Regions from separate parts of the Kitasatospora sp. NPDC048545 genome, predicted to be linked through region 1. Evidence: riboswitches for the same ligand, from Rfam matches in the RefSeq annotation. Region 1 holds a riboswitch; each other region holds the start of a gene.
The links. Region 1 has a riboswitch for cyclic di-AMP ahead of AB0D10_RS03080 (glycoside hydrolase family 16 protein). Riboswitches for the same ligand answer to the same signal wherever they lie in the genome.
Positions count from the first base shown of each region.

Region 2: another riboswitch for cyclic di-AMP. It lies ahead of AB0D10_RS20265 (LysM peptidoglycan-binding domain-containing M23 family metallopeptidase); the one in region 1 lies ahead of AB0D10_RS03080 (glycoside hydrolase family 16 protein).
Region 3: another riboswitch for cyclic di-AMP. It lies ahead of AB0D10_RS19410 (M23 family metallopeptidase); the one in region 1 lies ahead of AB0D10_RS03080 (glycoside hydrolase family 16 protein).
Region 4: another riboswitch for cyclic di-AMP. It lies ahead of AB0D10_RS02195 (transglycosylase family protein); the one in region 1 lies ahead of AB0D10_RS03080 (glycoside hydrolase family 16 protein).

Region 1 covers NZ_JBEZIQ010000002.1:224,626-231,993, reverse strand. Annotated here, with positions in the region: gene AB0D10_RS03090 (alpha/beta hydrolase-fold protein) at 1-1,018, shown strand, start outside; gene AB0D10_RS03085 (phenolic acid decarboxylase) at 1,119-1,448, opposite strand; cyclic di-AMP (ydaO/yuaA leader) riboswitch at 2,049-2,212, shown strand; gene AB0D10_RS03080 (glycoside hydrolase family 16 protein) at 2,215-3,492, shown strand; gene AB0D10_RS03075 (hypothetical protein) at 3,577-4,209, opposite strand; gene AB0D10_RS03070 (IclR family transcriptional regulator) at 4,437-5,234, opposite strand; gene aceB (malate synthase A) at 5,436-7,118, shown strand; gene AB0D10_RS03060 (gamma-glutamylcyclotransferase) at 7,261-7,368, shown strand, end outside.
Region 2 covers NZ_JBEZIQ010000020.1:35,420-42,787, forward strand. Annotated here, with positions in the region: gene AB0D10_RS20250 (ATP-binding domain-containing protein) at 1-1,464, opposite strand, end outside; gene purB (adenylosuccinate lyase) at 1,583-3,013, shown strand; gene AB0D10_RS20260 (MFS transporter) at 3,054-4,589, opposite strand; cyclic di-AMP (ydaO/yuaA leader) riboswitch at 4,947-5,084, shown strand; gene AB0D10_RS20265 (LysM peptidoglycan-binding domain-containing M23 family metallopeptidase) at 5,087-6,073, shown strand; gene AB0D10_RS20270 (DUF2470 domain-containing protein) at 6,594-7,313, opposite strand.
Region 3 covers NZ_JBEZIQ010000019.1:20,973-28,340, reverse strand. Annotated here, with positions in the region: gene AB0D10_RS19430 (SpoIIE family protein phosphatase) at 1-128, opposite strand, end outside; gene AB0D10_RS19425 (TetR-like C-terminal domain-containing protein) at 360-926, opposite strand; gene AB0D10_RS19420 (alpha/beta hydrolase) at 1,001-1,828, opposite strand; gene AB0D10_RS19415 (YiaA/YiaB family inner membrane protein) at 1,949-2,239, opposite strand; cyclic di-AMP (ydaO/yuaA leader) riboswitch at 2,436-2,594, shown strand; gene AB0D10_RS19410 (M23 family metallopeptidase) at 2,607-3,440, shown strand; gene AB0D10_RS19405 (hypothetical protein) at 3,565-4,440, opposite strand; gene AB0D10_RS19400 (GNAT family protein) at 4,483-5,055, shown strand; gene AB0D10_RS19395 (sensor domain-containing protein) at 5,242-5,997, shown strand; gene AB0D10_RS19390 (hypothetical protein) at 6,088-6,822, shown strand; gene AB0D10_RS19385 (GNAT family N-acetyltransferase) at 6,858-7,304, shown strand; gene AB0D10_RS19380 (hypothetical protein) at 7,301-7,368, opposite strand, start outside.
Region 4 covers NZ_JBEZIQ010000002.1:15,435-22,802, forward strand. Annotated here, with positions in the region: gene AB0D10_RS02190 (hypothetical protein) at 1-518, shown strand, start outside; cyclic di-AMP (ydaO/yuaA leader) riboswitch at 1,044-1,201, shown strand; gene AB0D10_RS02195 (transglycosylase family protein) at 1,188-2,462, shown strand; gene AB0D10_RS02200 (DUF2191 domain-containing protein) at 2,720-2,920, shown strand; gene AB0D10_RS02205 (LacI family DNA-binding transcriptional regulator) at 2,994-4,013, opposite strand; gene AB0D10_RS02210 (glycoside hydrolase family 13 protein) at 4,039-5,736, opposite strand; gene AB0D10_RS02215 (carbohydrate ABC transporter permease) at 5,802-6,707, opposite strand; gene AB0D10_RS02220 (sugar ABC transporter permease) at 6,748-7,368, opposite strand, start outside.

The DNA of each region.
Region 1 (7,368 bases):
CGGCGCGCTGTTCGCCACCCAGCTCGCCGTCCTCGCGGCGCTCGGTCTGGTGGCGAACAGCTACTTCGCCTTCTACAGCAGTTGGGACGACCTGCTGGGCACCGGGGACACCGGCCCGGTGGTGATCCACAACAAGGCGGACGCCTCCGGACGGCTCCTGGTGGAGACGATCGGCCACGCCTCGGTCAAGGGTGGCGGCGCGATGGGCCGCGAGCCCGGTCAGTCGGGCGAGATCCGCAAGGTCCGGATCGACGGCGCGGTCAGCCGGCTCTCCACCGAGGGCTACGTCTACCTGCCCCCGCAGTACTTCCAGCCGGAGTACGCGCAGAAGCAGTTCCCCGCCGTGATCGTCAGCACCGGCTTCCCCGGGATCGCCGAGAACCTGATCACCCGGTTCAACTACCCGGGTGCGGCGCTCAAGCTGCTGCAGGAGGGCCGGATGCAGCCGACCGTCATGGTCCTGGTGCGCCCCTCGCCCGCTCTGCCGCAGGACACCGAGTGCGAGGACATCCCGAACGGACCGCAGTCCGACACGTACTTCACCAAGGACGTGCCCTCGGCGATCCAGGCCAGCTTCCGGGTCTCCTCCGACCCGCAGGCCTGGGCCTTCATGGGCAACTCGACCGGCGGCTACTGCGCGCTCAAGCTGGCCATGCGCCACCCGGACGTCTTCCCGACGGCCGTCGCACTCTCCGCCTACTACGACGCCGCCGACGACCCGACCACCGGTGACCTGTTCGGCGGCAGCAAGCAGCGCCGCGACGAGGCCAACCTGATGTGGCGGCTGAAGAACCTGCCGCAGCCGAACGTGTCCGTGCTGCTGGCCGGCACCAAGCGGGGCGACGGCGACTACCGGCGGGAGACCGAGGCCTTCGTGGAGTCGGTGCGGAGCCCGATGAAGGTCTCCTACAGCATGCTCGAGAACGGCGGCCACAACTTCGAGACCTGGAGCGCGCTGCTGCCGTCCTCGCTGGAGTGGCTGTCCCAGCACCTCAGGGTGCCGAACCCGACCGCCTGACGGCCGGACGACCGAACGGCCGAACGGCCGAACCACCGAACCACCGAACCCCCGGAGCCACGGCTCCGGGGGTTCGGTCGTCACGCGGTCGTCGCGCGGCTCAGGCCACCCGCTCCAGCGTCCCGGTGTGCAACTGCCCGACTCGGCCGCCCTCGCCCTCGAAGGTCCAGAAGGCCCGCACCGTCAGCTTGTTGAGGTCCATCACGTGGCTGACGGTGATCCCGCTCTGCTCCGTCCAGCTGACGAAGTAGATCTCCGGCGCGACCTCGGCGACGTGCAGCCGCACGTCCTCCCACTGGCCCGCGGACTCGCCGAGACCCTCCCAGCGCAGCCGCGTGCCGTCGGCCGAGTAGGTGTTGCGGAAGGCCGCGCCGTTGTCGGCCCGGAAGACGTAGGTACGGCCGGCGAAGGCGGGCGGGGACGCGGTCATGGTGGGGCGGCTCCTCGTTTCGTGGTGGAGGCGGTCTTGTGCACGGCGGAAAATCTCGGAGTTCCAATTTATCCGACCGGGTGCACTCGGTCAGATCTTTGCCATGGTCGGGATCACCGACGCGCCGCCGGCCGGGGCCCGGGGCTCGGGGCCCGAGGCTCGGGGTCCGGGGCTCGGAGCCAGCGGCCGGGACGGGCCGGACCGCACCGGCCGCCCGGAGCTCACCCGGGCACCGGACTCCGGACACCACACCCGGGTCGGCGCCCGCTCGCCCGACCGGCCCCGTCCGAGCCGCCCCGTCCGAGCCGCCCCGTCCGAGCCGCCCCGTCCGAGCCGCACTGTCCGAGCCGCACTGTCCGAGCCGCCCCGCTCCCGGCATCGGGCCGGGTGCCCCGCAGGTCATCCTGCGGATCATCCCGCCGGGCAGGAATATTGATCAACTCGGCCGCCACGCAGCGTCGTTGATCGACACCGCTGTGACCTGCGCGACAACCGACCCGGGGGAGTTGTCCGTTCACGTACGGCCTGCCTAGCCTGCAACGGTCGTCCGCCGTCGCGGACCCCGCCGCCGGGACGCCGAGTCCCGTCCACCCGCCGGCGGGTCACCGAGCACCACAGCGGACGGGAGCGGGGGAACCAAGGTCGGCGCCCGACCCGTGCGCTCGCGCACACGGGTCGAGGCTAGGGGTGAAGCCGCGCCACAGGCGGCCGGGCAACTGCAGCCCGAACCCGACAGCTCACCTCGCAGGCGTCGCAGAGGTCGCCCATGCCCCAGCCTGCCGCCCGGCGCAGCGCGCCGCGCCACGCCCGTCCCTCCCGTCGCGGTCGCAACGCCGCCTTCGCCGCCACCGGGGCGCTCGCGATCAGCGGCGCCGGCCTGCTCGGACTGCCGTCCGTCGCCGGTGCCCAGGCCGCCACCGCGCCGACCGTCACCCAGGACCGCCTCGCCCCCGCCGCCATGGTCGCGGGCAAGGCCTCCACCGCCTCGCTGAGCCTGCACTCCTCGGCCTGTTTCACCGCGAAAACGGTGGGGGTGGGCGTACGCGACGCGAGCGGCACCAACCTGGACTTCCCCGGCAACGCCTCCAACGTGCAGATCTGCCCGAGCGGCGTGAACTTCACCAGCGCCGCCCGCACCCTGCCCGCCGGCACGTACAGCCAGTTCGGCTTCTGGCAGGACGTGGCCGGTGCCTGGCACAACCTGCCCGCGCAGCAGCTGGTGGTCTCGGCCACCGGCACCACCGCGCCGACCCCGGCGCCGACGGCCACCCCGAAGCCGACGGCCACCCCCACCCCGAGCGCCACCGCCACCCCGTCCACCTCGGCACCGTCGTCCCCGGCACCGTCGTCCCCGGTCGCCGGCAAGTCGCTGACCTGGTCCGACGAGTTCAACGGCTCGATCTCCTGGGGCCAGCGCTGGGTCGGCGACAAGAGCACCGCCTACAAGTACGGGAACCACAACCCGGACGACAACAAGCTGGACTGGCTGAACAAGAACAACGTCAGCGTCGCCAACGGGGTCGCCACCTTCACCGCCACCCCCGGCGGCCCGGCCCTGGAGAACGGCAAGCAGTCCTGGAACACCGGCTTCCTGACCACCGAGGGCTCCAGCGAGGGCTTCCAGGTCAAGACCGGCGACTACGCCGAGACCCGGGTCAAGCTGCCCGCCGGCACCGGCGCCTGGCCGGCCCTGTGGACCTGGAAGAACGGCAACGGGGAGGTCGACTCCTTCGAGTACCACCCCGACAACCCGAACCTGCTGGAGCTGACCAACCACGTCAACCCCGGCAACGGCAAGTACTACACCGACGCGAGCGCGATCGCGAAGGACCAGTGGGTCACCATTGGTACCTACTACGGCGCCAACTCGGTGGACTGGTACGTCAACGGCGTCAAGGTCTTCTCGGACGGCAAGGGCGTCGGCGCCAACTGGTCGGCGTACCTGATCCTCAACCTCTCCCTGAGCGCGGGGCAGTACCACCCCGCGCCGCAGGGCACCGCCCCGATCACCATGGCGGCGGACTACGTCCGCGTCTACCGCTGACGGGTAACCCGTAGGACCGTCCCACCGGGCGCCGGAGGCCGGCAGCCGCTCGCCGGCGCCCGGTGCCCGGTGGGACACCGCGGCTCAGGAGTCGCCGGACGTCTCGACGACCTTGATCTCGTACGGCTGCCGGTGGTTCTTCCCGAACGGGTCGTCCGCGCTGCGCACCGCGACCGACCCGCCCTCCAGGAGCCCGAGCGGCACAGCGGGGGAGAGCCGGACCGGGACGAGGGCCGTCGCGCTGCGCCCCTCCTTCAGGCCGGGACCGAACACGCAGCGGACCTGTCGGCCGAGCGCCACGACCTGGCAGTCCTCGGGGAAGTACGGGCCCTCCGCGGTCACCCCTTCCGGAAGGGTGACGGTGACCGTGAACGGGGACGCGGTGGTGTCCGGGCCGTAGTTGGCGACGAAGGCGTGGATCGTCGTCGTGCCACCGGGCACCGCCGGACCCGGGTCGAGCCGGACCACCTCCAGGTGGGAGTGGGACGGCGCGGCGACCACGGCCGGCAGGGTGGACGCCTCGGGCGCGCCCGGCGCCGGGACCAGGGCCGGCAGGGTGGACACCCCGGACGTGTCCGGCGCCGCGACGTCGACCGCGGGCCGCGGCTCCGGCCGCTGCTGCAGCGCCCAGGACGGGCCGGAGCCCAGGACGGCCACCGCGCAGCCCGCCGTCACCGCCGCGACCAGTCCGGCAGTGCCGGACCTCCGCTTCCTCACGCCGTTCCGTGCGCTGCCGCGCACTCCCCGGTGCTCCATGCCGCTCACCCTGCTCCCGTGCTCCGGCGGCCCGCGCCGTCGCGGGCCGCGTCCGCACCAGGGTGGCCGAGCCGCCGTCGGACGAGAGTGGCAACCCGCCCGTCGTGCGCCCGAACGGAGGACACCGGCGGCTGCGGGGATCCACGGTTGTCCGGATCGGCGTGTAATGCAGGCGGGTTGAGTGGGCGTCAGGGGGCGAGGACCTGCCCGAGCCGGGTCGCGATCTGCTGCATCACCGGGACCAGCGAGGCGGCTCCGGCCTGCTCCTCCAGGGCCCGGATGCGGGCCTCCGGGCCGGAGACCGAGAGCGCGGTGGGCGTCGGCGCGCCCGGGACGGCGAGTGCGATGCAGCGGACGCCGATCTCCTGCTCCTGGTCGTCGACCACGTAGCCGCGTTCGCGCGCCTCGGCGAGCTGGCGCAGCAGCTCCTGCGGGTCGGTGACCGTGTACTCGGTGTGCGCCGCCAGCGGGTTGGGGCCGAGGACGGCGCGGGCCTCCTCCTCGGGCAGCTGGGCGAGCAGGGCCTTGCCGACACCGGTGCAGTGCGGCTGCACCCGCCGGCCGACCTCGGTGAACATCCGCATCGAGCGGCGTGACTGCACCTGGCCGACGTAGACCACCTCGCCGCCCTCCAGCACCGCCAGGTTGGCGGTCTCGCCGGTGGCCTCCATGAGTTCGGCCAGGTAGGGGCGGGCCCAGCTGCCGAGGAGCCGGCCGGCGGTCTCGCCGAGGCGGATCAGCCGGGGGCCGAGGGTGTAGCGGCGGGCGGTGTCCTGGCGGACATAGCCCTGCTGGACGAGGGTACGAACCAGTCGGTGGATGGTCGGCATCGGGAGGCCGGAACTGGTGGAGAGTTCGCTGAGCGTGGCCACGCCGCCCGAGTCGGCCAGTGCCTCCAGGAGTTGGAAGGCGCGCTCGACGGACTGCACGCCGCCGCTCGCGCGGTCGGCGCCCGTCGTCGATGCTGTGTCGGGGGTCGCAACCACCGGCGTTCCCTTCGCTGTCGGGGAGGAGTAGAGTCCCGGCGACCTCATCAACAAACCGTTGAAATTCTGTATCGCGGAAACTAGTCTCCACCTTACAGAATCGAACTCGCCGACAGGTGGGTATCGATCGAGGAAGTTCCCGAGGGGGCTCCCACCGGAGTTCCCTTCGCCAGGCTCAACCGTCTTAGGAGTGTCCTGCTCATGGCTGCAGATCAGGGGTCCTCCCCCAGCCTCCGGCCGGGGGTACCGCCAACCGCCTCCTCTCCTACCGCTCCGGTCGTCACCGTCGCCGGTCCGCGCGTCCACCGTGCGGAGGAGGTGCTCACTCCGGAGGCGGTCGCCTTCGTCGTCGGCCTCCACCGGGCCTTCGAGGGGCGACGGCAGGAACTCCTGGCCAGGCGGAAGGCCCGCCGCGCCGAGATCGCGGCGGCTGGCACGCTGGACTTCCTCCCCGGGACCGCCGACGTCCGGGCCGGTGACTGGAAGGTCGCCGAGGCGCCCCGCGCCCTCCAGGACCGCCGGGTCGAGATCACCGGTCCCACCGACCGCAAGATGGTCATCAACGCCCTCAACTCCGGGGCGCGGATCTGGCTCGCCGACTTCGAGGACGCCACCTCCCCGACCTGGGACAACGTGGTCAGCGGCCAGATCAACCTGATCGACGCCTTCGAAGGCCGGATTCACTTCACCACGGCGGCCGGCAAGGGCTACACCCTCAAGCCCGCCGCCGAACTCGCCACCGTCGTGGTCCGACCGCGCGGCTGGCACCTGGACGAGAACCACCTGCTCGTCGACGGCACCCCGGTCGCCGGTGCCTTCCTCGACTTCGGCCTGTACTTCTTCCACAACGCCGCCCGGCTGCTCGCCAAGGGCGCCGAGGACCCCAACTCCGGGCCCTACTTCTACCTGCCGAAGACCGAGAGCCACCTCGAAGCCCGGCTCTGGAACGACGTTTTCACCCACGCCCAGGCCGAACTCGGCATCCCGTACGGCACCGTCCGGGCCACCGTCCTGATCGAGACCATCACCGCCGCCTTCGAGATGGACGAGATCCTCTACGAGCTGCGCGACCACGCGGCCGGCCTCAACGCCGGGCGCTGGGACTACCTGTTCTCGATCGTCAAGAACTTCCGCGACGCCGGCGCGCACTACATCCTGCCGGACCGCAACAGCGTCACCATGGCCTCGCCGTTCATGGCCGCCTACACCCGAATGCTGGTGCAGACCTGCCACAAGCGCGGCGCGCACGCGATCGGCGGCATGGCCGCGTTCATCCCCAGTCGCAAGGACCCCGAGGTCAACGCGGCCGCGCTGGAGAAGGTCAAGGCCGACAAGGACCGTGAGGCCGGCAACGGCTTCGACGGTTCCTGGGTCGCCCACCCCGACCTGGTGCCGGTCGCCCGGGCCTCCTTCGACGCGGTGCTCGGCGAGCGGACCGACCAGAAGGACGACCCCGGTCCGTCCGAGCCGGTCACCCCCGCCCAGCTGCTCGACATCGCCGGCGCCGGCGGCACCTGCACCCACGCGGGGCTGCACAACGCCGTCCAGGTCGGCATCCGCTACATCGAGGCGTGGCTGCGCGGAATGGGGGCGGTCGGCATCTTCAACATGATGGAGGACGCCGCCACCGCCGAGATCTCCCGCTCGCAGATCTGGCAGTGGATCCACAACGGGGTGGTGCTCGCCGACACCGGTGAGAAGGCCACCGCCGAGCTGGTCCGCACCCTGGTCGCCGCCGAACTGGCCGAACTCCTCGCCGAACTGGGTGAGGAGACCTACAGCACCGGCCGCTGGCGCGAGGCCGCCCGGCTCTTCGAACAGGTCGCCCTGGCCGAGGAGTTCGCGGACTTCCTGACCCTCCCCGCGCTGCCCCTGCTGGGCTGAGCCCAACCTGGTCCGCCGCCACCGCAGGCGCCTGCCAGGCTGTAGCACTCCGGCGGCCCGTTACTCCGTTCCGTACGGCGACGAATCCACCTGTCCTCTCGTTGCCGTACGGAACGGCCTTTTCCCCCTGAGGAGTTCACCCATGCCGCGCATCTTCTTCAACGGCCAGGCGATGGTCGGCGGCCCGTTCCACGCCAAGGTCGCCGACGCGCTGATCGGGCCCGTCCGGACCGCCCCCGGCTACCGCTTC
Region 2 (7,368 bases), on a different contig from region 1:
CTGCCCGGTGATGGTCAACACTCCTTGGGCAAAGGCGAGTTCGGACTCCTCGTCGGTCTCCTCCGCGGTGGCGGGGGCGGTGTAGGGGGCGGACGGCCCGTCCTCGCCGAGGAGTTCGGCGGCTTCGTCCAGCAGCGGGACGTCCTCGGCCGTCCACGGCGAGCCGGGTTGGCGGAGCAGGGCGGCGGCGTGCTCGGGGGCCGCTTCGGCGAGCAGCTCGCCGTCGCCCAGCAGCCGTTCGAGCAGCTGCTGCGGGGTGAGCAGGGGCCAGAGCGGGTCGAGGGCGGCGCGGACGTCCGCCCGGGCCCACAGTTCGCGCGGGGCGTGGTGCGCCTCCTCCTCGTCGTACGGGCGGCCGAGCGAGAGCGCCTGGGCGATGGCGAGGGCGTCGAGCAGGGTGCGCAGGTAGAAGGCGCGGGCCCGATTGTGCGGGATCCGCAGGCCGCGGGCGGCGTCCCGGGCCTGGGCGCACGCCCGGGCGGAGACGGTCAGTCCCTCGCCGAGGTCGAGGCCGTCGGCGGGGGCCGACTGGTGGGCGGCGAGGGCGCGGCGGAGGACTCCGGCCATCCAGGGGCCGCCCTTGGCGACGGCCGCGGCGGGGGCGTCGCTGCCGGTGGCGGTGATGCCGGGGAGGAGTTCGCCGACGGTGCGCAGCACCACCTCGGCCTCGCCGAGGGCGGGCAGCACCTCGTCGATGTACCGCAGGAAGCCCGGGTTGGGACCGATCACCAGGACGCCGCGGCGCTCCAGCGCGGCGCGGTGGGTGAACAGCAGGTAGGCGGCGCGGTGCAGGGCGGTGAGGGTCTTGCCGGTGCCGGGCCCGCCCTGGACGACGAGCGCGCCGCGCAGCGGGGAGCGGATCACCCGGTCCTGCTCGGTCTGGATGGTGGCGACGGCGCTGCCCATCCGGCCGGTGCGTTCGCGGCCGAGGGCGGCGAGCAGGGCGGCCTCGCCGACGAGCCCGCGCCGGCCGGAGTCGTCCGGTCCGGCGAGGTCGAGCGCCTCGTCGTCCAGGCCGGTGAGGGTGCGGCCGCGGGTGTGCAGGTGGCGGCGGCGGACGACGGGGCCCGGGTCGGCGGGGGTGGCGGTGTAGAAGGGGCGGGCGGCGGGGGCGCGCCAGTCGAGCAGCAGGGGTTCGTACGCCTCGTCGGTCAGGCCGGTGCGGCCGATGTAGTGGACGGTGCCGTCGCGCTCGTCGAGGCGGCCGAAGCAGAGGCCGCGTTCGACGGCGTCGAGCCGGGCGGCGTGGCGGGCGGCTTCGCGGGCGCGCACCGCGCGTTCCAGCCGGGCCTGGTGGGTGCCGCCGGGCCCGGCGCCGTCGTGGGCGCCGTCGGCGGTGCGGTGAGCCCGTTCGCGGACGGTGTCCAGCCGGGCGTAGAGGGTGGTGAGTCGGGCCTGCTCGGTGTGCAGGGCCTCGGCGAGGGCGTCGCCGGAGTGCCCCGCGGTCGCTGGAAGTTCGTTCATCGATGTGGTATCCTTGCGGTGAGAAGGTTGTGGCAGTCCTTCTAGTGGGCGCTCAATCGACCGAGCCTACCCCATCCGCCGACGTTCGGCGTGACCTCGGCTGTTACTCTTGCGAAGCGTGAGCGCGAAGCCCCAGATCCCCAATGTCCTGGCCTCCCGGTACGCCTCGGCGACCCTGGCCCAGCTGTGGTCCCCCGAGCACAAGGTGGTCCTTGAGCGCCACCTGTGGCTCGCCGTCCTGAAGGCCCAGCAGGACCTCGGCGTCGAGGTGCCGGCCACCGCCGTCGCCGACTACGAGCGGGTGATCGACCAGGTCGACCTCGGCTCGATCGCCGCCCGTGAGCGGGTCACCCGCCACGACGTGAAGGCCCGTATCGAGGAGTTCAGCGAGCTCGCCGGCCACGAGCAGATCCACAAGGGGATGACCTCCCGCGATCTGACCGAGAACGTCGAGCAGCTGCAGATCCGCCAGTCGCTGGAGCACGTGCGCGACCGCACCGTGGCCGTCCTGGTCCGCCTGGCCAAGCTGTCCGCCCAGCACTCCGAGCTGGTCATGGCCGGCCGTTCGCACAACGTGGCCGCGCAGGCCACCACCCTGGGCAAGCGCTTCGCGTCGATCACCGACGAGCTGCTGGTCGCCTTCCGCCGCCTGGAGGAGCTGATCGCCCGCTACCCGCTGCGCGGGATCAAGGGCCCGGTCGGCACCGCCCAGGACATGCTGGACCTGCTCGGCGGCGACACCGAGAAGCTGGCCGAGCTGGAGCGCCGGGTCGCCGGGCACCTCGGCTTCGAGAACGTGCTGACCAGCGTCGGCCAGGTCTACCCGCGCTCGCTGGACTTCGAGGTGCTCACCGCCCTCGTCCAGCTCGCCGCCGCGCCGTCCAGCCTGGCCAAGACCATCCGCCTGATGGCCGGCCACGAGCTGGTCACGGAGGGCTTCAAGGAGGGCCAGGTCGGCTCCTCCGCGATGCCGCACAAGATGAACACCCGCTCCTGCGAGCGCGTCAACGGCCTGGCCGTCATCCTGCGCGGCTACGCCTCGATGACCGGCGAGCTGGCCGGCGACCAGTGGAACGAGGGCGACGTCTCCTGCTCGGTGGTGCGCCGGGTCGCGCTGCCGGACGCCTTCTTCGCCTTCGACGGCCTGCTGGAGACCTTCCTGACCGTCCTCGACGAGTTCGGCGCCTTCCCCGCCGTGATCGAGGCCGAGCTGGACCGCTACCTGCCGTTCCTCGCCACCACCAAGGTGCTGATGGGCGCGGTGCGCGCGGGTGTCGGCCGGGAGACCGGGCACGAGGTCATCAAGGAGCACGCCGTCGCCTCCGCGCTGGCGATGCGCGCGGGCGCCCGGGAGAACGAGCTGCTGGACCGCCTGGCCGCCGACGAGCGGATCCCGCTCGACCGGGCCGCGCTGGACGCGCTGCTGGCCGACAAGCTCTCCTTCACCGGTGCGGCCGGCGCCCAGGTCGCCGAGGTGGTCCGCCGGGTGGAGGCCGTCGCGGCCGCCTACCCCGAGGCCGCCAAGTACGCGCCGGGCGACATCCTCTGAGGTGCCGCATCCGTTGACGCACCGATGATGTGACGCAGCGTCAGCTCTCGGGCGAGGGCCCTGCCGCCGGACCGGTGGCAGGGCCCTCGTGCGTGCGGACGTGGCCCGGGTCGAGCGGCGGAGTGGTGCCGCAGTTCCACTCGCAGTCCGGCTCGGCCACCGGGTGGTCCTCGGGGTCGAGCACGTTGCCGCGGACGGTGGCGAAGGCGATCAGCCCGCCGCCGGCCAGCAGGCCCGCGCAGATCAGCATCGCGGTGTGGAAGGCGGCGTCGACCTCGGCCGGCACCCGGTAGGCGTCGCCGCTCAGTCCGGCCAGCGCCGGTAGCGCGGCCACCGCGAGCAGACCGGCCGCCCGGGCGGCGGCGTTGTTGACCCCGCTCGCGATGCCCGCGTGCCGGACCTCGACGGCGGCCAGCACGGTGGCCGTCAGCGGTGCGACCAGCAGGGTCATCCCGCAGCCCATCACCGTGACGGCGGGCAGCACGTCCGCCCAGTAGGAGGAGTCGGCGCCGATCCGCAGCATCAGCAGCACGCCGGCGGCGCACAGCAGCGGGCCGACGGTGAGCGGGATCCGCGGGCCGATCCGCTTCCCCAGGCGCCCGGCGCGCGCCGACAGCGCCAGCATCAGCACGGTGATCGGCACCAGCGCGAAGCCGGAGGCCAGCGGGGAGAACCCGGCGACGATCTGCAGCTGCACCACCAGCAGGAAGAAGACGCCGCTGAACGCCGCGTACACGCAGAGGGTGACCAGGTTCACGGCGGTGAACAGCCGGGAGGAGAACAGTCCGAGCGGCAGCATCGGCTCGGGCGTGCGGCGTTCGACGACCACGAAGGCGGCGCCGAGCACCACGCCGAGCACGCCGCTGATCCAGACCGCGGCGGACACGCCCTCGCCGGCGGCGGTCAGGGCGTAGGTGATCGCGCCGAGGGCGAGCGCGGCGAGGACCGCGCCGAGCGCGTCGAAGCGGCCGGAGGCGCTCTCGTCCCGGCTCTCCGGCACGGACCGGGTGGAGACCGCGATCACGGCCGCCGCGAGCGGCAGGTTCAGCAGGAAGATCCAGCGCCAGCCGGGGCCGTCCACCAGCCAGCCGCCGAGGAAGGGGCCGACCGCGGCCGACACCCCGCCGAGGCCGGACCACAGGCCGACCGCCGTCGATCGGTCGTCGGGGTGGAAGACCGCCTGGAGCATGGCGAGCGAGCCGGGGGTGAGCAGCGCCCCGCCGATGCCCTGGACGGCGCGGGCGGCGATCAGTACCTGGATGTTCGGTGCGACGGCGCAGGCCGCGGAGGCGGCGGCGAACCAGACCACGCCGATCAGGAAGACCCGGCGCCTGCCGTACCGGTCGCCGAGCGCGCCGCCGAGCAGGATCAGGCCCGCCAGGGTGAGCAGATAGGAGTTCAGCGTCCATTGCAGGGACGCCAGGGAGGCGCCGAGGTCGGCGCCGATCCGGGGCAGGGCGACGTTCACCACGGTGCCGTCGAGCATCGCCATGCTGGAGCCGAGCACCGTCGCCAGTAGTACCCAGCGACCCTGCGCGGTGCCCAGGCGCAGGGTGCCGGCCTCGGAGGTGGCCACGGCCTGATCCTGCGCCCCGTGGGGCGTACGTGACAAGGCTCACCGGTGGCGTGTCGGCGGCGGGGGCGCTGTGTGAGCGGTCGGCTGCGCGGTGTGGCCGACTTCGGCGCAGGGTCGCGGATCAGTGGCTCGGGGTGAATGGATGGTGTACGCACCGTACTGGGGATCATCCGGAGGGTCACCGGACCCAGGGGGGATCGTTGCGGCTTCAAGAGATCGACATTGCTTCACCCGAACGGATGGGTTTTAGTTCAGCGACCGCCCGGCCAGTCCGGACGGATCCGCCGGGTGGAACGCCGAGTCCTGCCGCTGCCCGGCGGTTCGATCTGAACTCTGTACGGCAGGAGCGGGGGACCCACAGGTAAGTCGCCGGACCGGAGTTCGCGCCTCAGGGCGCGGGCGTCCAGGGCCGGCTCGGGGTGAAGCCGCGCATGCGGCCGGGCAACTCCAGCCCGAACCCGACAGCTCACCTCGCAGGCGTCGGAGAGGAAACTTCCATGCCTGCTCAGGCTCGTCGTATCGTCCTGCCCCGCGCCGCCCGCATCGGCATCGCCACCGCCGTCACCGGTGTCTCCTTCGCCCTCCCGCTCGTCACCGCGATGAGCGCCCAGGCCCACACCGCCCCCGCTGCCCCGGCCGCGCCCGCCGCCGTCGCGCCTGTCGCCGCCGCCAAGCCGGTCGAGAAGGCCGCTCCGGCTGCTCCGGCCGCCGCGGCCGCCACGTCCGAGAGCTACCGCGTCGTCAGTGGTGACACCCTGTCCAAGATTGCCGACGTCAAGAACGTCGAGGGTGGCTGGCACGCGCTGTACGAGCAGAACCGCTCGGTCGTCGGCGCCAACCCGAACCTGATCTTCCCGGGTCAGCAGCTCACCCTCGCCGGCCACGCCGCCGCGCCGGCCGCCGCGCCGTCCGCGGACGCTGCCCCGGCCAAGCCGGCCGCCCCGGTTGCCCCCGTGAAGCCGCAGACCCAGGTCACGGTCAAGACCGAGGCCGCCAAGCCCGCCGCCCCGGTGCAGACCCAGGTTCAGACCGCCGCTCCGGCCACGGCCGTGACCGCCGCTCCGGTCGCCGCCACCTCCGGCTTCGTCGCGCCGCTGGCCAACCCGGTGCTGGGCGAGGCCTACGGTGTGGCCGGCTCGATGTGGGCCTCCGGCCACCACACCGGCCAGGACTTCGTCGCCTCCACCGGTACCCCGCTGCGCGCCGTCGCCAACGGCGTCGTGGTCAAGGCCGGCAACGGCGGCGCCTACGGCAACGAGGTCGAGATCAAGCTCGCCGACGGCCACTACGCCCAGTACGCGCACCTCTCGGTGATCGGCGTGAAGATCGGTCAGACCGTCACCGTCGGCCAGCAGATCGGCCTCTCCGGCGCCACCGGCAACGTGACCGGCCCGCACCTGCACTTCGAGATCCGCACCGGCTCGGAGTACGGCTCGGACATCAACCCGGTCACCTACCTGCGCGCGCACGGCGTCGCGCTCTGACCCTCCGGGGATCAGGTCCAGGGTTTCAGGAACCACCACTGCTGCGGAGCGAATCGGTCCTCCGGGATGGTCATGTCGGGTGACCGCTCGACCGGATGATCGCCGTGCAGTGGACATGGGCGCGGGACACGCCCAGGCCGGCCCGGCTCGCGGGATTCACCTCCCTCGCGAGCCGGGCCGGCCGCTGCCGTTTCCGGGGCGCTGCCGTTTCCGGGGCGCGACGTTCCGGGTGCGTGACCTTCCGGGAGGCGGGGCGGCAGGGGCGCGGGGCGGTTCGATGCGGGGCGGGCCGTTGTCGAGGCCGGCGGCGTCGGCGGTTTCGTTGCGCGGGTGGTGAGTCGGCCGGGGATCGCGGGTGGGCGACGGGTCTGCCGAACGCGCTGGAACAGGTGGGGAGTTCGGTGCTCCGGCGGCCGGGCTCGGGCGGTTCCGCGTCGTCGGGTGAGGGCCGTTGGGCGAGGGTCGTCGGGTGAGGGGCGGCGGGCCGGCTTCGTCTGGCGAGCGGTCGCGGGGTGTCCGGTCAGCCGCGGTGGGCCGGCAGGCCGTACTGGGCGGCGGCCAGCAGGTCGTGCATCCGGTGGCCGAAGTCCTCGGTGTCGCGGGCCGGTTCGGGGAAGACCAGGCGGACGTCGCGGTGGCCGTCGGGGTGGTCCAGGCGCAGCACCAGGCCGTGGCGGTCCAGGGCGAGCGGGCGGACGTCCGGGTTCCGGGCGAGTAGCGCGGGGTCGAGGAGGCGGGTGAGGACCTCGATCGCGTCGGCGTGGTCGTCCGCGAAGTGGGTGAGCATCGCGGCCTCGTGGCGGGCCATCGGGTCGGGGCCGGCGAGGGAGAGGTCGGCGGCGGTGACCGCTCCGGTGCCGTACGGGGTGGCGAGGACGGCGTGGGCGACGTCCACGCGCAGGTGGACGCTGAGGCCGTCGTCGGCGAGGTGCGCCAGTCGCAGCCGGCCGGCCAGGGTGAGCCGGCCGCGGACGCGGTCCCGGACGGCGACGGGGGAGACGTCGGTGACGTCGAGGACGACGGCGAGGCCGTCGGTGGCGTGGGCGGCGGCCACGGTGAGCGGGGCGTCCAGCGGGGCGCGCATCCGCAGGCGGGAGCCGTGGGCGGAGACCGGAGTGTCGAGGTCGTGGTGTTCGCCCAGGGCGCGGACGGCGAGCGAGGAGGTCGTGCTGAGCAGGCTCTGGATCCGTTCGGCGGTGGTGGGCTCGGGGACCTCGGTGTCGCCGGTGGGCTGGCTCATGGACGGACCTCCAGATAGTTAGGTGAGCCTAACCTAATGTTCGCGGTTGGGGTTC
Region 3 (7,368 bases), on a different contig from region 1:
GCGCAGCCGAGCAGCAGGCGCACGCAGCGCATCGCACTGCGGGCGGTCGGACTGCTCAGTGGGGTCCGGCGCCGGTCCGGCGTCCGGTTCTCGTCCGGTGTCCGGTTCTCGTCCTCGGAGGGGGGCACTGATTCTTAATACCCCATTTCCCCGGACGGTGAAGGGTGACCGAGTCCCCGGACGGTGAAGGGTGACCGAGCCGCCGCACCGGCACCGGCACCAACACCGGCACCAGCACCGGGGTCCGGTCGTCCGGGCCGTCCTGCGCCACCGCGCGCACCGGACGCAGCGGCAGCGCCGACGGCGGCCACCCGTACGGCATCAGGATCGGCCGCCGGCCGCCCCGACTGCCCGGCCTGCTACGCGGGCCAGCTGCGGAGGCCGGTGGTGAGGGTGGTGATGAGGCGCTCCTGGGTGGTGGCGAGGTCCTCGGAGAGCCGGAAGGCGCCGGCGGTGGTGAGGGAGGCGAAGCCGTGGGCGAGGGAGCGGACGGTGCGGGCGGCGTGGATCGCCTCGGAGCCGTCGAGGCCGTACTCCCGCAGGACGGCGATGATCACGCCGACGAGCCGGGTGGCGGCCCGGGCCAGGTCGTCGTCGGGCTGCGGGGCCTGGGGGAGGGCGTTGTAGCGGTGCGGGCGCTCGGTGGCGTAGGCGTGGTAGGCGCGCAGGACGGCGGCCACGGCGTCGTCGCCACTGCGGCCGACCGCGGCGTCCGCGAGGCGGTCGGCGAGTTCCTCGGTGACCCGGACGGCGATCATCCGCCGCAGTTCGGCGAGGCCGCCGCTGACGTGCTTGTAGAGGGAGGGGGTGGCGACCCCGGCGCGGGCGGCGACCGCGGCCAGGGTCAGTGCTTCGGCGCCCTGTTCGTCGATGAGGGCGAGGGCGTGGTCGACGACCTGGTCGGGGGTCAGTCCTACGCGGGGCATGGCTTCGGGTTCTCCGTACGGGAGTCGGGCGGGGAATCTGTCGGGCGCCGGCGGGGAACGTCGGGCGCCGGCGGTCAGGCGAGTTCGGCGAGGAAGGGCAGCAGGGCGTCCGCGGTGGCCTGCGGGGCGTCGGCCATCGGGTAGTGCCCGGATCCCTCGATCATCGCCTTCCGCGCGCCGAGTGCCGCGACCTGCCGGTCGGCGACGAGCTCGGGCTTCGGGAAGTCGGGGTCCTTGCTGCCCATGACCACGAGTGCCGGGCACCGCACTGCGGCGGTCCAGCCGGCCGGCGCGGAGTCCCCGCTGACGTAGCCGCGGGTGGCGGTCTTGCGGCCGGGGGTGCGCAGGGCGGCGACCAGTCCGTTCACGTACGGGTCGAAGTCGGCGGGCTTGGCGCCGGGGAAGGCCATCCGGCGCAGGTAGAAGCCCCAGAAGGTGGGCCAGTGGACGATCGCCGCGCCCATCAGGCGCAGGGCGCCGCGCATGAGGGTGCCCGGCTGCGGGTTCTCGACGAAGGCGTCGATCAGGACGATTCCGGCGACCCGCTCCGGCGCGTCCCCGGCGGCCTTGACGACGGTGGCGCCGGTGTAGGAGTTCCCGGCGAGGACGGCGCGTTCGATTCCGAGGTGGTCGAGGAGGGCGAGGACGTCGTCGGCGATGGCGGCCGGGCCGTAGTCGTCCCAGGCGATGGAGGATTCGCCGAAGCCGCGCAGGTCCACGGTGACGACCCGGTGGCCGGCGGCGACGAGCAGGGGGCGGAGGTGCCGGTACGCGGCCCGGCTGTCGAGCATGCCGGGGAGCAGGACGACGGGGGTGCCGTCGCCCTGCCGGGTGTCGTCGAAGGCGATGCGCCCGCCGGGCAGGGCCAGGTACTGGGTGTCGGGGGTGTCGGTGGCGTTCATGGTGGGCCTCCTCGGTCCGCCGTCGCGGGCATCGGCGGTGCTGCCGATAGCCATAAAGCTAAGGCTAATAGCCTTAGCTGTCAAGCGTCCGGACGCGGGAGGAGATCGGGCGCTCCCGCGTCAGGCCCCCTCGACCCTGAACGGGTCGTGCTCGCTGAGCAGCTTGTCCAGCCGGGCCTGGTCGACCCGGCTGACGATCTCGTTCGACTCGTGCCGGTCCCGGAGCACCTTCGCCAGGGTGAACGCGGAGGTGATGGTGTAGAGGAGGCCGATCCCGAGGAAGGCCCGCGTCCACCCGCCGACCGGCAGGTAGGCGATCCCGACCGCGACGGCGGTGCCCGACAGGGCGAAGGAGAGGATGGCCTGGACGTAGTACGCGGCCGTGGTGCGGTTCTGCATCGGTGCGCTCATGGTGCCAGGATGCGGCCGCCCGGTGTGACCGCACATGAGTAGGGGTACTCAGATGGGGTGCTCGCATGAGGGGTCGTTCGTTGACGTCCGATCATCCGCTCCGCAGTCGTCCCGGACGGATGGCTTGGAATCGGAGCGCCCTAGGATTAACGTTTGATAACGCAGCGCGGTCGTCAACGCCGTACCCAGACGGCACCGTGCGCCGTCGCCTAATCCCGTCGGCCGGCCTCCGGGCAGGTCAGGGAGCCGGGGAACCACGTTCCTTGGGGTGAATCGGCGGGGCCCCGGCCCGGCCGTAGGAGACCTTCCTGCTCCGAACCCGTCAGCTAACCCGGTAGGCGCGAAGGAAGGAAAGGAGCGCGCCTCCGTGGCGTCGACGCACACCCCGGCACACCCGGCCGGCCCCGCAGCCGGTACCCAGCTCCTCGACCACCCCGGCGCGGACGCGCCCGAGGCCTTCGGCCCCGAGGTCGAGACCAACCGGCACCGGATGCCGCGTCAGACCCGCGGCGCCTCCCCGCTGCTCGGCGTCACCGCGGTCGCCGCCACCCTGGGCGCCACCGGCTTCGCCTCGGCCACCCCGGCCGCCGCCCCCGCCGTCGAGGTCCCGGACGAGACCCCGGTCGCCCTCTCCGCCGACCCCGGCCTCGCGCTCGCCGCCCGCATCCAGCAGCAGGCCGACAGCCAGCGCACCGCCGCGGAGGAGGGCGCCCGCGTGCAGGCCGCGCAGGAGGCCGAGGCCAAGGCCGCCGCCAAGGAAGCCGAGGCCAAGGCCGCCGCCAAGGAGGCCGAGGCCAAGCGCGCCGCCGCCCTCACCCTGCCGGTGAAGGACTACCGGCTCTCCGCCCACTACGGCCAGAGCGCCCGCTACTGGGCCAACGTGCACACCGGCCTGGACTTCGCCGCCGACACCGGCACCGCGGTGTACGCGCTCGGCCAGGGCACCATCACCTCGGCCGGCTGGTCCGGCTCCTACGGCTACCGGATCGTCGAGACGCTGCCCGACGGCACCGAGATCTGGTACTGCCACCTCTCCTCGATCATCAAGGGCGCCGGCCAGGTCACCTCGGGCCAGCAGATCGGCAAGGTCGGTGCCACCGGCAACGTCACCGGCCCGCACCTGCACCTGGAGGTCCGCCCCGGCGGCGGCGCCCCGGTCGACCCCGAGCCCTGGCTCCAGCAGCGCGGCCTCAACCCGTAGCGGACCCTCCGCCGGGGCCCCGGAGCCCGGAGGCGGGCGGAGCCCCCGGAGCCCCCCGGGCAGCCCCGGAAGCAGTGCGGAGCCCCCGGTCGTACGCGACGACCGGGGGCTCCGTCACGACGTCTCACTCCTCCGCAGGCAGCTGCGCCAGGTACGCGTCGATCTCCTCCGGGCCCGGCTCCGGCGCCAGCTCCGGGAACTCCTCCACCAGCAGCCGCGGCAGCCCCGGCACCGTCCACACCCCGAACAGGTCGAGCGCCGCGTCGACCGCCGCTTCCTCGAACTGCCCGAAGTCACCGGTCAGTTCGTCCGGCATCGGCCGGCCGAGCGCGTTCAGCTCGGCCAGGTTGCGGTAGCTGCGCCGCATCAGGCCCTGCTCCAGCAGCCGCCGCGCGCCGTCCGTGGCCATGCCGACCGACAGCACCCGGCCCGGTCCCCAGCCCTGCTCGTCCGGCTCGTCCAGCCAGCCGGCCGGCGCCAGCGCCTCGTACGCGGCCAGCCGCTCCTCCTCGGCGAGCTCCCCGAAGCCGGCCAGCCAGTCCCGCACCGCCGCCCCGTCCGTGACGTCGACCCCGTACGCGTGCAGCAGCAGCGTGTACAGCCGGGGCCAGGTCACCAGGTCGGCGCGGCGCAGCAGCCCGGCCGCGACCTCGCCCTGCCACTCGGCCTCCGCGTGCAGCCGCTCCTGGCGCTTGGCGTTGAGCCGCCGGGCCGCCCGCTGGTGGTCGATCAGCAGCCGGACGGCGTCGCCGTACGCGAGCGGGTCCTCCTCGGGCAGGGGTTGGACGTACAGGTGGAGCCGCTCGTACAGCAGGTGCTCCACCGCGTCGGAGGTCAGTTCGGGCCAGCCGTCGTGCATCCTGCTCCCGCCCAGCTCCAGCAGCGCCAGCACCGCGCGCAGCGGCCCCTCGGCCACCGGCGTGCGGCCCTGCTCGGCCGCCCAGGCGAGCAGGTCGGCGGCCCTGGTGCGCGGGGCGAGCCGCAGGTCTTCGTCGTTCATAGTCCGAACGGTAGTCGCCGGGGGCCGGTAGGGTCGGCAGCCATGGTCCCCGTACGACTCGTCGGCCCCCGGCTGGCCATGCGCGAGTACCACCACACCGACGGCGACGTGGACGCCCTGCACGCGCTGTTCGGCGACCCGGAGGTCACCCGCCACCTGCCCTTCGAACCCTGCGACCGCGAGTCCTGCGCCGACCAGATCGAGCTCTACCTGGAGGAGGCGATGGCCGAGGAGCGGGACACCTACCGGCTCGCCGTCACCAGGCTCGTCGACGCCGAGGACCCGCAGGACGCGACGCCGATCGGGCACGCCTCGCTCACGCTCGGGACGTACCGCTCCGCCCACCTCGGCTACGTCCTCGGCCGCGCGTCCTGGGGCCACGGCTACGCGGGCGAGATCACCGGCCTGCTCTGCGACTTCGCCTTCCGGACCCTGGACCTGCACCGGCTGGCGGCCCGGGTCGACGTGGACAACACGGCCTCCGCCAGGGTGCTCACCAAGCTCGGGTTCCGGCTGGAGGGGCGGGCGCGGCAGGACCGGTTCAAGGACGGCGCCTGGTCCGACTCGTACCGCTACGCGCTGCTCGTCGACGAGTGGCCGGGCCCGACCGGCTGAACCGGGCGAGCGGCCTGCGCCGAGCCGGCCCGCGGCCGGCCGGCGACCGGCGGGCCCGCGGGCGGGGGGTTAACCCCACCCCCGATCCGCCAGGCCTCCGGATGCCCCCCGACCCACCGGTCCGGCCAGACTGTACGACGTCAGCGAACGCGGACGACCGTCAGGACGAGGGCCGGGGGCCGGGACATGAGCAGCAGCCGAAGCACGCTGGAGCACGCGGGGGACCTCGTGGGCGGATACGGCGACGACCCGTTCGCCGACGAGCCGCGCGCCGACCGAGCCCGCCGGACCGAGCGGCCGCCCGTCTTCTGGGCGGCGCCGTTCTCCGCGCACTACTACCGCGAGATCGGCTACGTGCTCAGCGGCCTGCCGGTGGCGATCGCCGGCTTCACCGTCGCGATCACCCTGTTCTGCCTCGGCCTGGGCACCTTCGTCACCGCCCTCGGCCTGCCGGTGCTGGCCGGCCTGACCGCCGCCGGCCGCGGCTTCGGCCGGCTGGAGCGGGCCCGGGCGCGCGGCATGCTGGCCCTGGACGTCCCCGGCCCGAAGCCGGTGCGCCCGGTCCGTCCGGGCGCCTGGGGCGCGATCACCGCGCGGCTGGCGGACGGCGCGGGCTGGAAGGCCGCGCTGCACCAGGTGGTGATGTTCCCCTGGGCGGTCTTCAGCTTCGCCATGACGCTGGTGTTCCTGCTGGTCGGCTGGGCGATGGCGCTCTACCCCGTCTACCACTGGGTGTTCCCGACCTACACCGACTGGCGCGGGTACAAGCTGTTCGACTACACCGACGGCCACCACGTCCAGCACGTCTACTACATCGAGGGGATGTGGCAGATCGCCGGGTTCTCGCTGGTCGGGGTGGTGCTGGTCTTCCTCACCGCGCAGCTGGTCCGTGGCCTGACCAACGTCAACCGGGCCGCCGCCCAGGGCCTGCTGGGCCGCTGAACACCGCCGTCGGCGACGGGCCGACCACCGGGCCCCGGCCCCGTCCGCACTCCGGATGCGGCCGGGGCCGCCGCGTGTTCGGATGACCGGGTGGCCGTCGCAGGCATTCCCCCCGAACCCCCGGACGTTCTGGTCACCTCCCGTCCGCTGGACGAGTACTGCGCCTTGTTCGACCTCACCCGGGCCCAGCTCGCCGCCCTCCCCGGGCCGCTGCTGGACTGCCCCGGCGGCGCGGCCGGCCTGGCCGCCGAGGCGCGCGGACTGGGCTGCCGGGTGATCGCCGCGGACCCGGCGTACGCGCTGCCGCTGCCGGTGGTCGCGGACCGCGCCCTGACCGCCCGGGCGGCGATGGCCGGCGCGATGGCCGCCCGCCCGTTTCTCTACCCCTCGCCGCTCCCGCACCGGCCCGAGCGCTACCTGCGCAGCTGGGACCGGGCCCGCCTGCTGTTCGCCGCCGACTCGGCCGCGCACCCGCAGCGCTACGTGGCCGCCGCGCTGCCCAGGCTGCCTTTCGCGGACGGCACCTTCGCCCTCACCCTGAGCTGCTACCTGCTCTTCGCCTATCCCGAACTCTTCGATCCGGAGCGCCAGTTGGCCGCCCTGATCGAACTGGTCCGGGTCACCTCGCAGGACGGCGAGGTCCGGGTCCAGCCGCTGCACGACGGGCACGGCCGCCGCTGCGGGCACCTCGACCCGCTGCGGTACGCGCTCGGCGAGTGCCGGATCGCCAGTGAGGTCCGCCGCTTCCCCCGCGCGGAGGACGGCCGCACCCGTCGCGTCCTGGTGCTGAGGGCGGCCGACCGCCGCCGCCGAGCCGGAATGTAATGGTCATTCATGGGTGTCACTCCTATACTAGCCGCATGAGCGAGATCACGATCCGGCGGGCCGGAGCAGCCGACGCCGACCGGCTCACCGAGCTGATCCAGGCCTCCGCCGCCTACCGCGGCGCCTACGCCGCCATGATCGACGGCTACCGGGTGACACCCGACTACCTCGCCCGGCACGAGGTGCGGATGGCCGTCGACGGCGCCGACGACCGACTGCTCGGCTTCTACGCGCTGATCCGCGAACCGGCCGAACTGGACCTGATGTTCGTCGCCGACCCGGCCCAGGGACTCGGCATCGGACGGCAGCTGATCACGGACATGCTCGACCGTGCCCGGGTCACGGGGATCAGCGCGGTCAAGGTCGTGTCCCACCCGCCCGCCGAGCCCTTCTACCTGCGGATGGGCGCCGAGCGCACCGGCACCAGGCCGCCGCAGCCCAAGACCCCCTGGGAACAGCCCGAACTGCGCTTCACCGTCTAGGAACCGCCCCCGGCGGGACCTGCGCCCCCGGCGCCTCCGGCCGGACCTGCGTCCCCGGCCGGTA
Region 4 (7,368 bases), 210 kb from region 1:
ACGTGCGACTGTCCGAGGCCGGACTGGCGCGCGCCGACCGAGCCCGTCTGTTCGCCATCGCGACCGCCGCCGACGGCGTGGTCCTGACCACCGTCGGCGGCGAGGACGCCGCCGCCGCGGCCGGCATCACCGGCGTGCTGCTGGCCGCCCGGCTGGCCATCCCGGTCGTGGCCGCCGCGCTCGACGTGCCCGGCTCGGTGGCCGCGGCCGTCAACCACCTCAGGGAGACCGGCGCGCAGCGCCCGGCGCTGGCCCCGCTGGTGATCGGGCCGGAGGCCGACTCCGAGCTGCTCGCCACCGCGGCCGAGGAGACCGGCTGCCCGTCGGCGGCGCCGCTGGGCGCGTACCCGACCGTCGGCCAGCTGATCGCCTCCACCTACCTGGCCGCGCTGCCCGCGCCCTCCCCGGAGGAGCTGGCGCGGGCCGAGGCGGAGGCGGCTGCCGCCGCCGAGGCCGAGGGGGCCGCAGAGGGCACCCGACGGGCCCACGCGGCCGCCGAGGGGCCTGCCGGACAGTAAGCGACACCGCGCGCCCGCCGGCGCGCACACGGGGCCCGGAACGGATTTCGTTCCGGGCCCTTCGCCGTACCCTCGCGCCCCCACAGGAGATTTGTGGGGGTTGTGACGATTGTGGAGGTTACGGGAGTTTCAGTGGCCACAGGAACCTTCGGGGGTTAACGGAGCTACGCGGCAATGATGGAGATTGTCCGTTCTTGCGTCATTTGCAAGGAAAAGGGGAGCACACTCATCAGCGCTCGAACTCCGGCCACTCCCCCGACTCGACCGATGCGCCACCGCGCACCTCGACGCACCGTCACGCGATTCCTGAAACCGAGCCAGTTGTGGATATCCGCAACGCGATTGCCGAAAAACGATCATTTACGATCATGGATACGCGCCATTTTGGCAGTTCCCACTAAACCGTGATGGGCGTCACAGCTGTTTGCAGTTTGAACTTAAGTCTGCTTAACGTGCTCCCCGTTCGTGACCACACGGACCCAGTTCATCCGCGACGCCGAGTCCTGCCGTCGGATGTCCTGGCAGCGCGAAAACGCACCACGGCAGGAGCGGGGGACCCACAGGTAAGTCGCCCCGGACCGTTCCCGGAACGGTTCAGGGCTAGGGGTGAAGCCGCGCCAAGCGCGGCCGGGCAACTCCAGCCCGAATCCGACAGCTCACCTCGCAGGCGTGGGAGAGGACCACGTCTTCATGCTGCCCACCAACGGCACCCGCCTGTCCAGCCGCACCCGCCGCGTGATCGCCGCCATCGGCGTCGCGGGCGTCGGCCTCACCGTCCCGTGCCTCGTCTCCGGCACCGCCTCCGCCGCCTCCGTCGCCACCTGGGACAAGGTCGCCCAGTGCGAGAGCGGCGGCAACTGGGCCATCAACACCGGCAACGGCTTCTACGGCGGCCTGCAGTTCACCTCCAGCACCTGGGCCGCCTTCGGTGGCACCTCGTACGCCTCGCAGGCCAACCTGGCCACCAAGGACCAGCAGATCGCCGTCGCCGAGAAGGTCCTCGCCTCGCAGGGCCCCGGCGCCTGGCCGGTGTGCTCGGTCCAGGCCGGCCTGACCAAGGGCGGCGCCCCGGCTGCCGTCGACACCTCGGCCGCCGCCAAGCCGGCCGCCCCGGCCGCCGCGGCCCCGGCTGCCAAGCCTGCCCAGGCCCCCGCCGCCAAGCCCGCCGCTCCCGCCCAGGACGACGCCAACGCCACCACCGACTCCGCCACCGGCAACTGGACCCAGAAGCACCAGCAGTGGGCCCAGGACGGCGACTACACCGTGGTCGCGGGCGACTGGCTGTCCTCGATCGCCGACAAGAACCACGTCCAGGGCGGCTGGCAGCGGCTGTACGAGCTCAACCGCGGCACCCTGACCGACGGTCCGGACAGCATCTACCCGGGCCAGCACCTGTCCTTCGGCGACCACGCCCAGGGCCCGAAGTCGGCCTCCACCGACAAGTCCGGCTCGGACTTCACCTGGTTCAACCGCTCGCAGAAGTCCGGCCAGTCCACGAACGGCGGTTCCGTGAACGCCAAGCCGGCCGCCCAGACCCAGACCCAGGCCGCGGCCCCGGCCCCGGCCCCGGCCCCGGCCGCCACCGGCAGCATGGCCGCCGCGGTCTCTTTCGCCGAGTCCAAGGTCGGCCAGGCCTACGTCTACGGCGGCACCGGCAACGGCGGCTGGGACTGCTCCGGCCTGACCCAGGCCGCGCTGCGCGCCGCCGGCGTCTCCGTCCCGCGCGTCGCCGCCGACCAGGCCGCCGCCAGCACCCACGTCTCGCTGGACAGCCTGCAGCCGGGCGACCTCCTGTTCTGGTCCAACAACGGCCAGGACTCGGGCGTCTACCACGTCGCGATCTACGTCGGCGGCGGCAAGTACGTCGAGGCCGCCAACCCGAGTTCGGGCGTGCGCGAGCAGACCATCGCCAACTGGGCCCCGGACTTCGCCGGCCGGGTCTGAGCACGACGAACCGGCTGACGGCCGACGGGTACCAGCCGACAGCCGACACGTAACAGTTGACGTGTAACAGATGACAGCTGACAGATTTCAACATCTGTCAGCTGTCATCTGTCACCTCTCGGCGGTCCGCCCGAACGCCGACCACCCGCCACCCCCGGAGAGAGTCTGGTCCCTCTCCCCGGGGGTTCCGGCGTATCCCCGTGGTGAAACCCCGCCCCGACGGGCGTGCTGCCGCTCCGCACCCGAGGAGAAGTCACATGGCCCGTGCCACCCTCACACTCGACGCGAACCGCGCGATCGACGCGACGATGCTCTCCGGCGCCGGGAACCCGCAGGACGTCGTCGAACTGGTCCTGCGCGACTGCCCGGCCCGCAGCCGCCGCACCGAGACCCGTACCGGCGACGCGGCCGACGGCCACCGCCCCACCTCCGACCGCCCCACCGCCCGGCAAGGCTGACCGGGCGCACGCCGAAGGGCCCCGGGGAGCGACTGGCTCTCCGGGGCCCTTCCGTCGGCCCTGCGACCGGCGCTCAGCGTGCGCAGGCCCCCGTGGATCCGCGCATCACCAGTTCCGGCTGGAACATGAACTCGCCGCGCTGGACGGCGTTCCCGCCGACCTCCTCCAGCAGCGCGTCCACCGCCGCCGTGGCCATCGCCTCGACCGGCTGGCGGATCGTGGTCAGCGGCGGCTCGGTGAAGGCGATCAGCGGCGAGTCGTCGAAGCCGACCACCGACACGTCCTGCGGCACCGACAGTCCGCGCCGGCGCACCGCCCGGATCGCCCCGAGCGCCATCATGTCGCTCCCGCACACGATCGCCGTACAGCCCTTGTCGAGCAGCGCTCCGGCCGCCGCGTGCCCGCCCTCCACGCTGAACAACGTGTGGTGGACGAGCTCCTCGGCCTCTTCCTGAGTGCGCCCGAACACCTCCCGCATCGCCGCCGTGAAGCCTTCTATCTTGCGCAGCACGGGCACGTACCGGCGCTGCCCGACGGCCAGCCCGATCCGCTCGTGGCCGAGTTCGGCGAGGTGCTGGACGGCCATCCACATCGCGGCCCGGTCGTCCGGCGAGATGAACGGCGCGTCGATCTTCTCGCTGAAGCCGTTGATCAGCACGAACGGCACCCCGCGCCCGGCCAGCCGCGCGTAGCGGTCGTGGTCGGCCGTGCTGTCGGCGTGCAGCCCTGAGACGAAGACGATGCCCGCCACCCCCCGGTCGACCAGCATCTCCACCAGTTCGTCCTCGGTGGATCCGCCCGGGGTCTGGGTGCACAGCACCGGCGTGTAGCCGTGCCGGCTGAGCGTCTGCTCGATCACCTGCGCCAACGCGGGAAAGATCGGGTTGCTCAACTCCGGTGTGATCAGCCCGATCAGTCCGGCGCTGCGCTGGCGCAGCCGGGTCGGCCGCTCGTACCCGAGCACGTCGAGCGCCGCCAGCACGGTCTGCCGGGTGGTGGCGGAGACGTTCGCCTTGCCGTTGAGCACGCGGGAGACGGTGGCTTCGCTGACCCCCGCCTGTGCCGCGATGTCTGAGAGTCGCGCCGTAGTCACGGTCCCAGAGCCTATTGCAACCACGTCAGACCGCCCACCAGCCGGTGCTGTCCGGAGCGAGTACCGTCTCGCCGCCGTCCACCACGAGGTCGGTCGAGGCGAGCAGCAGCGTGCCCGGGGCCGCGATCCGCACCGGCTCGCCGGTGGTGTTCACGGTGCAGACGAAGGAGCCGCGGCGGAAGGCGAGGGTGCCCTCGGGGCCGTCCAGCCACTCGACCCCGGTGCCGGCGCCGAGGTCGGCCTGCGCCCGGCGGACGGCCAGCGCGCTGCGGTAGAGCTCCAGGGTGGACGTCGGGTCGCCGGTCTGCGCCTCGACGCTCAGCTCCGCCCAGGAGGCCGGCTGCGGCAGCCAGGACGGCCCGCCGGCCGCCGGTCCGAAACCGTACGGGGCCTCGGTGCCGGACCACGGGATCGGGACGCGGCAGCCGTCGCGGTACCCGTCCTGCCCGGCCTGGCGGAAGAACGACGGGTCCTGGCGCACCTCGTCGGGCAGGTCGGTGACGTCGGGCAGGCCGAGTTCCTCGCCCTGGTAGACGTACGCGGAGCCGGGCAGCGCGAGCATCAGCAGGGTGGCGGCGCGGGCGCGGCGCAGGCCGAGCTCGCGGTCGCCGGCCGTGCGGATCTGGGTGCCGAGGCCGGGCTCGTTGGCGAAGCGGGTGGCGTGCCGGGTGACGTCGTGGTTGGACAGCACCCAGGTGGTGGGGGCGTCGACCGGGCGCATCGAGTCGAGCGAGAGGTCGATCACCTCGCGCAGCGCGGCGGCGTCCCAGTCGGTGCCCAGGTACTGGAAGTTGAAGGCCTGGTGCAGCTCGTCCGGGCGGACGTAGTTGGCGGTGCGCTGGACGGTCGGGGTCCAGGCCTCGGCGACGCCGATCCGCTGGCCCGGGTACTCGTCGAGAATCCTGCGCCAGCTGCGGTAGATCTCGTGCACGCCGTCCTGGTCGAAGAACGGCATGACGTCGTTGCCGAGCAGCTTGAGCTGGTCGGAGCCGCCGAGGTCGGGCAGGCCGGGGGCCTTGACCAGGCCGTGGGCGACGTCGATACGGAAGCCGTCCACGCCCATGTCGAGCCAGAACCGCAGGATCGAGCGGAACTCGTCGGCGACCGCCGGGTTGTCCCAGTTGAAGTCGGGCTGCTCGGGGGCGAACAGGTGCAGGTACCAGTCGCCGGGGGTGCCGTCCGGGTTCTCGGTGCGCGTCCAGGCCGGGCCGCCGAAGATGGACTCCCAGTCGTTGGGCGGCAGTTCGCCCTCCTCGCCCTTGCCGGGGAGGAAGTGGTAGCGGTCGCGCAGCGGGGAACCGGGGCCCTCGCGCAGGGCGCGCTGGAACCACTCGTGCTGGTCCGAGGAGTGGTTGGGGACCAGGTCGACGATGATCCGCAGCCCCAGGCCGTGGGCGTCCCGGATGAGGGCGTCGGCGTCCAGCAGGGTCCCGAACATCGGGTCCACCGCGCGGTAGTCGGCGACGTCGTAGCCCGCGTCCGCCTGCGGCGAGGCGTAGAACGGCGAGAGCCAGACCGCGTCCACGCCGAGGTCGCGCAGGTACGGCAGGCGGCTGCGGATGCCGGGCAGGTCACCCATGCCGTCGCCGTTGGAGTCGGCGAAGCTGCGCGGGTACACCTGGTAGATGACCGCGTCCCGCCACCAGCCTCTGGACGCGCCGACGTTCGCCTCGTGAGCGGTGTCGGCGGCAGGCCGGGAGGTGTCGGCCAGGTTCTGGGTCATGGACGGTATCCCTCGGGGATCGGAGGAGCGGGGGGCCTTGCGCGCGGGGTGTGCCGCGGCAGGCGTCACGACTTGGAGGCGCCGGCGGTCAGACCGGTGACCAGGTGGCGCTGCACCAGGTAGAAGAAGGCCGCGGACGGGATCGCGATCAGCACCGCGGTCGCGGCCATCAGGTTCCACTGCGCGTCGTGCTCGCTGACGAAGGTCTGCAGGCCGACGGCCAGCGTGTACTTGTCGGAGCTGAGCATGAACGTCGAGGCGAACGGCACCTCGGCCCAGTAGGTAAGGAAGGAGTAGAAGGCGGCGACCGCCAGGCCCGGGCGGGCGAGCGGCAACACCAGCCGCCAGAAGGTGCCGAACGGGCTGAGCCCGTCGACCCGGCCTGCCTCGTCGATCTCCACCGGGATGGTGTCGAAATAGCCCTTCAGCAGCCAGGCGCAGTACGGCACGGTGGTGGTCGAGTACACCAGGATCAGGCCGGTGTAGCTGTCCAGCAGGCCGAGCTCGGAGAGCATCGTGTACATCGGCACGATCAGCACCGCGATCGGGAACATCTGGGTGACCAGCAGCGACCACATCAGCGGCTTGTGCCCGGGGAACTTCATCCGGGAGACGGCGTAGCCGGTGGTGGCCGCGAGCATGACGCCGAACACGGTGGTGATGCCGGAGACCAGCAGGGCGTTGCCGAACCAGGTGAAGAAGTCGGTGTCGGACAGCACGTGCTGGTAGTTCGACAGCGTGAGCTTGTCGAGGATGTGGCCGGGGTGGAGGTAGTCGGTCTTGTCCGGGCCGAGCGAGACGAAGAGGATCCACCCGACCGGGAACAGCGCGATCAGGCTGGCCACGATCAGGGTGCCGTGGGACAGCGCCCGGACCAGCGGGCTGCTCTCGCCGCGGCGGCGGACCCTGACCGGCCGGGCGGCCGGGGCCGCGGTCGCTGCGGGGGCCGGGCGTTCGGTGGTGGTGCTCATCGGGGTTACCTGCCTTCGTGGGTCAACTGGGTCCGGGGCCTCAGCCGTTGGCCTGCTCGTTGCGGGCGAGCCAGCGCCGGTAGAAGGCGGTGAAGACGATCAGGATGGACAGCAGGATCACGCCGTAGGCGGCGGACTGCGCGTAGTCCCGGGGGATCTGGCCGAAGCCGAGGCGGTAGGCCCAGGTGACCAGCAGTTGGGCGTCGGGCGCGCCGGTGCCGAACAGCAGGAAGATGACGTTGAACTGGTTGAAGGTCCAGATCACGCCGAGCAGGACGACGGTGGAGGAGACGGTGCGCAGCCCGGGCATGGTGACGTACCGGAAGCGCTGCCAGGGGGTGGCGCCGTCCATCTCGGCGGCCTCGTACAGCTCGGCCGGGATCGACTGCAGGCCGCCGAGCAGCGAGATCATCATGAACGGCACGCCGGCCCAGGTGTTGACCAGGATGGCGGCCGCCTTCTGCGCCCACGGGTCGGTGAGCCAGCCGGGCTCGGGCAGGTGCAACACGGAGAGGATGCCGTTGACGACGCCGCCGTCGGCGAGCATCAGGCGCCAGGAGAAGACGGTGACGAAGGTCGGCACGGCCCAGGGCAGGATGAGCAGCAGCCGGTAGGCGGCGCGCCCGCGCAGCTTCTTGTTGAGCAGCAGGGCGAGGCCCAG